DNA from 2 places in the Caloranaerobacter ferrireducens genome. Region 1 is predicted to be linked to the other one. Evidence: riboswitches for the same ligand, from Rfam matches in the RefSeq annotation. Region 1 holds a riboswitch; the other holds the start of a gene.
What was found. Region 1 has a riboswitch for cyclic di-GMP ahead of BFN48_RS05105 (methyl-accepting chemotaxis protein). Riboswitches for the same ligand answer to the same signal wherever they lie in the genome.
Positions count from the first base shown of each region.

Region 2: it holds a riboswitch for cyclic di-GMP, as region 1 does, so the genes downstream of both, BFN48_RS10750 (hypothetical protein) here and BFN48_RS05105 (methyl-accepting chemotaxis protein) in region 1, are expected to answer to the same signal.

Region 1 covers NZ_MDJR01000002.1:87,032-91,330, forward strand. Annotated here, with positions in the region: gene BFN48_RS05095 (methyl-accepting chemotaxis protein) at 1-906, shown strand, start outside; gene BFN48_RS05100 (chemotaxis protein CheW) at 932-1,381, shown strand; cyclic di-GMP riboswitch class I at 1,543-1,629, shown strand; gene BFN48_RS05105 (methyl-accepting chemotaxis protein) at 1,685-3,745, shown strand; gene BFN48_RS05110 (flavodoxin family protein) at 3,896-4,299, shown strand, end outside.
Region 2 covers NZ_MDJR01000008.1:35,539-39,837, forward strand. Annotated here, with positions in the region: gene BFN48_RS10750 (hypothetical protein) at 1-1,702, opposite strand, end outside; cyclic di-GMP riboswitch class I at 1,804-1,890, opposite strand; gene BFN48_RS10755 (formate/nitrite transporter family protein) at 2,024-2,821, opposite strand; gene BFN48_RS10760 (beta-class carbonic anhydrase) at 2,836-3,387, opposite strand; gene BFN48_RS10765 (MOSC domain-containing protein) at 3,490-3,933, opposite strand; gene moaC (cyclic pyranopterin monophosphate synthase MoaC) at 3,952-4,299, opposite strand, start outside.

The DNA.
Region 1 (4,299 bases):
AATGCAAATGAACTAGAGACAAATATTGAAATTATAAACGCAAGCATTCAAGAAACAGCTTCAGCAATGGAAGAAGTAGCTGCATCTATTACAGAAATTGCAACTGGAGCTGAAAATCAAACTGTTCAATTGGAGAATACATCAACTAATATTGGGAAAATAGTAGAAAGAATTAAAGATTTGGCAGATAATAGTCAAAGAATTACTGAATTAGCACAGAAATCAGATGCAGATGCTAAAAGAGGAAGTAAAGAGATAATAGATGTTATTGAAGGAATTCAAATATTAAAAACTACAATTGATAAAAGCGTAGAAAGTATTTTAAGTTTAAAAGAAAATGCAGATAAAATTAATAAGATAGTAGAAGTTATTTCTAATATTTCAAGTCAAACAAATATGTTAGCACTTAATGCTGCTATAGAAGCAGCAAGAGCAGGTGAAGCTGGTAAAGGTTTCACTGTGGTTGCAGAAGAAGTAAGAAAACTAGCCGAAAATACTCAAAAGGCTACAGAGGAGATTACACATATTATTGAGGTTGTTCAAACTAATATTGACGAAACGACTACATTGATTGAACATATTAAGAATGAAGTGAATTTAGCTCAGGAACGTTCAAGAATAGGAGAAAAAGAATTGCAGAATATTATTAAAGGAATTGATTTGATTAGTCAGCAAATAGAAGAAATAGCTGATGGTTTAGAACAAGTAGCATCAAATAGTGATGAAATAGTTGAAAGTACGCATATTGTTGCTTCAGTTGCTCAACAGACTACAGCAGGAACACAAGAAGTATCTTCATCAACAGAGGAAGTAACAGCTAATATGGAAGAGATTACAGCTAAAACTAGTGTGTTGACTTATATGGTTGCTAGAATGAGATCTTCTGTTGAAGAATTTACTTTGTAAATTTTAGTGAAAGGAAGATAAAAATATGGCTGAGAAACAATATGTAATATTTAAATTAAATCAAGAGGAATACGGCATAGAAATTTCTAACGTTAAAGAAATCACTGATTATAAAGAGGGGATTAAAGTACCTAATGCTTCTGGTTTCGTTGATGGAGTTATAAATTTACGTGGTGATGTTGTACCAATTATTAATTTAAAAAAGAGATTTAATTTAGATATTACTAAAATAGAAAAAAACAGCAGAATTATTATAACAAACATAAATGAGAAATTAGTTGGTTTCGTTGTAGATGATGCATCTCAAGTATTGACTATAAATGATGATGATGTTGAAAGTCCACCAGAATTGATACTAAATGGGAATAGACAGTTTATTACAGGTATTGGAAAGGTTGATGATGAGATTATTATAATACTAAACTTTAAAGAAGCTCTTTCAGAAGAAGAGAAACAAAACCTACAAGAGATGTAATTGAATTAGAGAATTATAAAGGGCCAGAGATGGCAATTCTTTGGCTCTTTGTTTCTGAGTCTAAATATTAAAAAACATCAAAACAAGAAGGGATTTGAAAAAATATGTCGAATTATTGTTAGGCAGTGTTTTTGGGCTTTAGTCTTATTGACGATTTAATATATTGATAAAGGTAAAACTATCGAAAGGTAGGGGCGCAAAGCCATGGGTCTAAGGGATATATATTCTATGATTGCCAGGCTGCCGATATAAGTTTAAAATATATCAAAGGCAGAGATCCCTTGTAGATATGGGTGTTTTTTTTTGAAAAATAAAAATGAAAGGAGAATTATATTGAAAGTAGGAAGTATTTTTAGTAGTGTAAGAGTTAAATTATTATCAATTTTTATGGCAGCAATTGTATTACCATTAAGTCTATTGGGTTACTTTACTCATCACAAGGCTTTCCAAGTATTAGACCAAAAATTAAGGATTACTACACAACAAAATATAGATGAAGTCAATGAATATTTAAATGAACATTTAATAAGGATGGAAAAATTAGTTTCAATATTAGCTGATAATGAGAGTTTTAAAAACGTCCATAATAAAAATTTTATTTTTAATCAAGAAGGGAGTTTAAATAATGAAAAGTTAATTATAGAGCTATTAAAAAATGTTAAGGAAAATAATTCTGGTATAATATACACATATTTTGGAACTGAAAATGGGGATATGTATATATATCCAAGTGCAGATTTATCCGAAAATTACAACCCTAAAATTAGACCGTGGTATAAGACAGCTTTAGAAAATAAAGGTAAATCAGTTTGGTCAAACCCTTATGCTGATGCAGCTACAGGTGAGGTAACTATAACAGTATCTAAAGCAGTTATAAATAATGGTAAAGTAATAGGAGTTATTGGTATAGATATGAACCTCAAAATTTTATCAGAAAAGCTATCAAATATAACTGTTGGTAGAAAAGGTTATGTTTTTGTTACAGATGGAAAAGGTACTGTTATAGCGCATCCTGATCCAAAACTAATAGGTAACAGCGATATAATTCCTAAGTTAGAATTTTGGCCAACTGCGAAAACAAATAATAAAGGATTTTCCAAATATGTTTATAAAGGGGAGAATAAGTTCTTAAGCTTTACAACAAATACGAAAACAGGTTGGAAGCTGATGGCTAGCATGAAAGAAAGTGAACTATTAGAAGATACAAATATTATTAAGTATTTTGTAATTTATGGTATATTGATAGGATTAATACTAGCTATTATTATCTCATTTATTGTATCAGGCAGCATTGCTAAAAAGCTAAATAAAATTAAGGAGGCTATTGAAAAGGCTTCGACAGGAGATTTAACAGCGAAAGCAGAATTGAAGGCTAAAGATGAGTTTGGTCAGATGGCAGATAGTTTTAATTTTATGATTGATAATATAAGTAATTTAATTAAAGCTGTTAAGGATTCTTCAAATACTGTTTATGAAGCATCAGAGTCATTGGCTGCAACAACTCAGCAGGCAACAATAGCATCGGATGAAATAGCTAAGACAATAGAAGAAGTCGCAAAAAGTACCGTAGATCAGGCTACAGATACTGAAAAAGGTTCTATGAGTGTTAGTGAATTAGCAGATAGAATTGATAAGGTATTAAATACAACAGAAGAAATGAATAATATTTCAAAAGAAACAAGTGAACTTAGCAATGATGGGCTAGAGCAAGTCAAAGTTTTAATAGAAAAAACAAGAGAGAATAATGAAGCAGCGATGAGAGTAAATGAGATAGTTCAAAAAGTAGATAAGAGTTCAGAAGAAATTGGAGTAATTACTGATACAATATCACAAATAGCAGAGCAGACAAATCTTCTTGCTTTAAATGCAGCTATAGAAGCGGCAAGAGCAGGAGAACAGGGCAAAGGCTTTGCAGTTGTAGCTGAGGAAATAAGAAAATTAGCTGAGCAGTCATCAAAGGCCGCAGAAGAAATAAAGGCTTTAATAGAAGGTATACAAAATCAATCTAAGGTTGCTGTAGATGCAATGGCAAATGCAAAAAATATTGTTGAACAGCAAGATATAGCAGTAGCAGAAACTGAAAAAATATTTAATAAAATATTAGTTTCTATAAGGTCTTTAGTAGACAAGGTTTCAGAAATAAAAGAATATAACTATGATATGGCTAAAAAGAAAAACGAAATAGTAGATATTATATCAAATATTTCAGCTGCTGCACAGCAAACATCAGCTGCAACTGAAGAGGTTTCTGCAGCTACGGAAGAACAGTTAGCTTCTATGGAAACCATTTCTTCACACTCACAAGATTTAAAAGTTTTAGCGGATAAATTACAAGAAATAGTTAATGAGTTTAAAGTAAACTAATGAGTTGAGGGGCTAATTTAAAGCCCCTCAACTCATTTTAGCTTGTTGACAAATTTTATTTTTTAAAGAAGGAAATGTTTTGAATGTATAGAAAGATTTATAATAACTTAAATAGTAAATTTTACGAATATTTATAGAGAGGTGTATAAAATGGATGATAGACAATTAAAAAAGCTAGTGATTTATTATTCTCTAGAAGGAAATACAGAATTTATAGCTGAAAATATTGCAGATGTGATTAATGCAGATATTTTAAAATTAAAGACTGAAAAAGAAATTAGTACTCATGGGCTTATGAGATATTTTTTGGGTGGGAAACAGGTTGTTTTAAAAGAAAAGCCTAAATTATTTCCTCTTGATAAAAATCCTGATAATTATGACGTGATTTTTATAGGCACACCTGTATGGGCTGGTACTTATGCTCCAGCTTTTAATACATTTTTTGATACCATTAAACTAAAAGACAAGTATATAGCGTTATTTTGCTGTTATAGTGGCAAAAGCTCAAGCACTTTTAAAAATATGAGAAAAGAATTAAAGGATAACCAGATACT
Region 2 (4,299 bases), on a different contig from region 1:
AATCTTCTGGTACTAAAATAATTTCAGCACCTTCTATATCGGATAATATACTTCCTTGTTGATCGATTACATTTCCTTTAATATGAATATCCATATGAAATTCAGTAACTTTTTCATCTAAAATATGTCCTACTTTATCTTCAATATTTCTTACTACAAGCAAGTTTCCAATAAAATTACTTTCCATAAAATATAACTTAACTTCATAATAAGAGTCAGTATTCTCATCACCAAACAATTCAATCATATCTGGATATATTCCAGTTGATATATCATCTTTTTTAAGCTCAAAGTTGTACTCTGATATAGAACTTCCCTTAACCATATCATCAAAATTTACTTTTACTGTATAATACTTAACATCATTTATTATTTCTTCTCCACTAAACCATGTATTAGGATTTGGAGGACTATTATCTATTCTTGCTTCCCAAAGCTGTTCAGATTTTTCTGGTATTCCGTCATCATTCTTATCATATACAAGTTTAACTAAAATTTCTTGATTGTTTATTTCTTTATCACTAAAATCAATAAATAATTCACTATTTTCAGCCTCATAAGAAAATCTAATTATTTCTTCATTGCTATTCGGATCTTCATTTGCAATAGTTTCTCTATATCCTAATTTTGCAATAGTTGTAGGTGTTTCTGTATCTTTAGTCAGTAATTCAATATACAATTTATCTTTGTAACCTGTAAAATTTTCTACTGCAACATCAACAATCGGATTTTCTTGAATATCGTAAGTTAATTTATGTGCGTTTATCCAATAGTCAGTTGATTGCCAATAAAATACAACTTCAGTATTTTCACCATATTTTAAAGTTATTTTATTTCTCTCTCTCTTATCTACAGGAATCGCTGTTAATTCATTGTCAGTTTTTCCTTCTAATGTTTCACCTATTTCAATATATTCATCAGTATTATTCTTATCAGAAAAATGACCATATAGTTTATAGAATCTATACTCTGGATCATATTCTTCATGGAAAACCACTTTAAAATCTATAGGTTGTCCAATCTCATTATTGTTTTCATCTACTATTACCGAACTACCCTGAATCGCTATTTGCTCTGAATCAACAATATTAAACAATTCAACTTCTATAATATCATTATCATAATACTCATCTTCTGCTATGCTGAATTTCGGTGGTTCTGGTATCCAATAGAATTTTATACTTTTATTTAGATAGTTAAGTTCTATTTCATTTTTCTTTGCTGCATATACGGGTATTGCAGTTTTTGCATTTTCTGACTTGTTACTAAAATCTTCATCAAGTCTAGAATATTCTTCACTATTTCTAAAATCAACGAAGTGTCCAAAAAATTCAAAGTCTGGTGTATAAACATCTTCTCCATATACATTTTCTATTACGCTTTTGAATTCAACTTTAAATTCTGTAGCTAGTTCTTCAATAGGTTGTTCAAATTCATCTAAAGGAGTAGATTTACCATAAACAACTGTAACTACCGTCTCATTAGAACCTTCACCATTGTATTCAGTATTTAGCAGTTGAATATGTAAATCGTCTCCAAAGCCCATATATTGTGCATCTACGTTGTTAATAATAAATTCTGGTTCATTTACTTCTACACCGTATGCTATATCTAAATTAAAAGAAAACAAATTAAATAACAGTGCTAAAATCATCAATACTGAAGTTGTTTTTTTAGATGCATACTTAAGCATATTTCTCAAGTTTTCCACCCCCTAATAAGATAAAAATAAAAAACCTAGTACAAATGTACTAGGCAAACTAACCATAAGAATATCGTCTTACTTAACCATGAAAACATTTCATGGGCAGCCTGGCAACCATAGGATATTAGTCCCTTAGGCCCATAGCTTTGCGTCCTAACCTTTCGGTTAGTTTGCCAAAATATTTAATTTTAATGCCTTGCAATATATTTATCGACATAATTTAACAATTTATTTAGCCTAAAACAAAAAAATTTTTATCAAAATTCAAACAAAAAAGGATGCAAAACTGCATCCTTCATTTTAACTATATATTAAGCCTTATTTAGTTTCTTTTTCTCTAGCAGGTATTACATAAACTAAATAATATACAACAGGAACTATAATAGCTCCTCCCACTATATTACCTATAGTAACAGGAATTAAGTTCTTCATCCAAATTTGTCCCCAAGTAACTTCAGCTCCTAAAAATTTACCTAAAGAAATAAAATACATATTAGCTACACTATGCTCATAACCTGATAAAACAAACATCATAATTGGGAACCAACAAGCAAATATTTTAGAAATTACATCTTGTGCTCCTGTTGCAAGCCATACTGCAAGAACTACAACAACATTACATAGTATTGCTCTAAAGAAGGCTTGACTAAATGTTAAACCAACTTTTCCAGTAGCAATTTTTATAGCTAATTGAGTAGCTGGAGCATCTACTTTATAAAAACCAGCTTTAACTACAACTATAGCTAATAATATTGATCCGATAAAGTTCCCTAAATAAACAAAGAACCAGTTTTTTAACATTTGGTTTGCATTAATTTTTTTATCCATTAAAGCTAATGTCATAAGGTTGTTTCCTGTAAACAATTCTGCCCCTGCCATTACAACTAACATAAGTCCTACAGGGAATACTGCAGCACCCATAAATTTCATAAGTCCAACATCAATATTTTTTAATGTTTGCATAACAGTAATATCAGCTTGTGCACCAAAGCCTATAAAAATACCTGCAAAAATTCCTAATAAAATCATTTGCAAAGTTGATAGATTAGCCTTTTTTATACCAGCGTTAATAGTAGCTTGAGTTATTTCTGGTGGTGTCAACATTCTCTTTTGCATTTTATTACTCCTTTCTATTCATTATCATTTATTATAACTTCTAATTCCCCACTATTCGGGTCAATTAGAAAACCATGAACTTTAACATCCTTAGGTACAAATGGTGAATTTTTTATTTTTTTTACTACTTGAATTACATTTTCCTTTTCATCTTTTATAATGCCTGTCCAATTAGCTAAGTCTATTGAATCTATAGCTTCTTTAGGAACTCCTCTTTCTAACATCTTATTTCTTATATCCTCTAAGCTCTGTTTTGCCATACCACAATCTTTATGCCCTACTACAAAAACTTCCTTTAAACCCATCATAATCGTTCCTAAAGATATACTTCTTATGACATCATCACAATTGTCTCTAATACTGTTGCCAGCATTTTTTAAAACCTTTACTTCTCCTCTTTTAAAGCCCATGGCTTCTTCAACTAATCCAACTAATCTTGTGTCCATGCATGTAAAAATAAGTATTTCTTTTTGTGCATGAGAACTTATTGGTTTATCATCTCTTCTTTCTCTTCTTACTTTAACATATTTTTTATTAGCATCAAGTATTTTTTCTGAAATTTGCATAACATCCCCGTTTGTTTATTTTTTAACAATGTAACAAGTTCATTATACTAAATATTTTTCTAATAATCAATTATATTTTTTAGTTGATTTAATGGTCGGACCTTAATACAATACTTCAATAACATCACCTACTTTTATCTTGCCACCTTTTAAAACTTTTGTAAATATACCTTCTTTAGGCATTACACATTGTCCAACTTCTTTTGCTATAGCACAACCAGAATGACATTCTTTACCAATTTGAGTTACTTCTTGTATCGTTTCCCCAATTTTTAATTTAGTCCCTACAGGTAATTCATAAAGCTTTATTCCTTCAGTAGTAATATTTTCAGCAAACTTTCCGCTACACAACCCTTTTACTCCTAATTTTTTCATCTTTTCAATACTCTCTATTCCAAGTAAACTAACTTGTCTGTGCCATTTTCCTGCATGAGCATCACCCACTAAACCAAAATTTTCTTTAAATATGCCTTCAGTTATAGGTGTTTTTATTACCCCTTTCTTCTCACTTATATTTATAGCCACTACTTTTCCTATGCTTTTCATAACAATCACTCCTCGATTTTAATACCTACTATAATCCCCAGACTTACCACCAGTTTTCTTTACAAGCATAATGTCGCTAATTACCATATCCTTATCTACAGCCTTACACATATCATATATAGTAAGCGCTGCCATAGATACTGCCATAAGAGCTTCCATTTCTACACCAGTTTTCCCAACAGTTTTAACTTCTGATTCAATTTCAATAGCATCTTCTAATATTTTAAATCTTATATTAGCTCCTGTTATAAATATGTTGTGACACATTGGAATTAAATCACTTGTCCTTTTAGCTCCCATTATACCGCCTATTTGTGCAACAGAAAGTACATTACCCTTTTTTATAAGACCTTCCTTTATTAAATT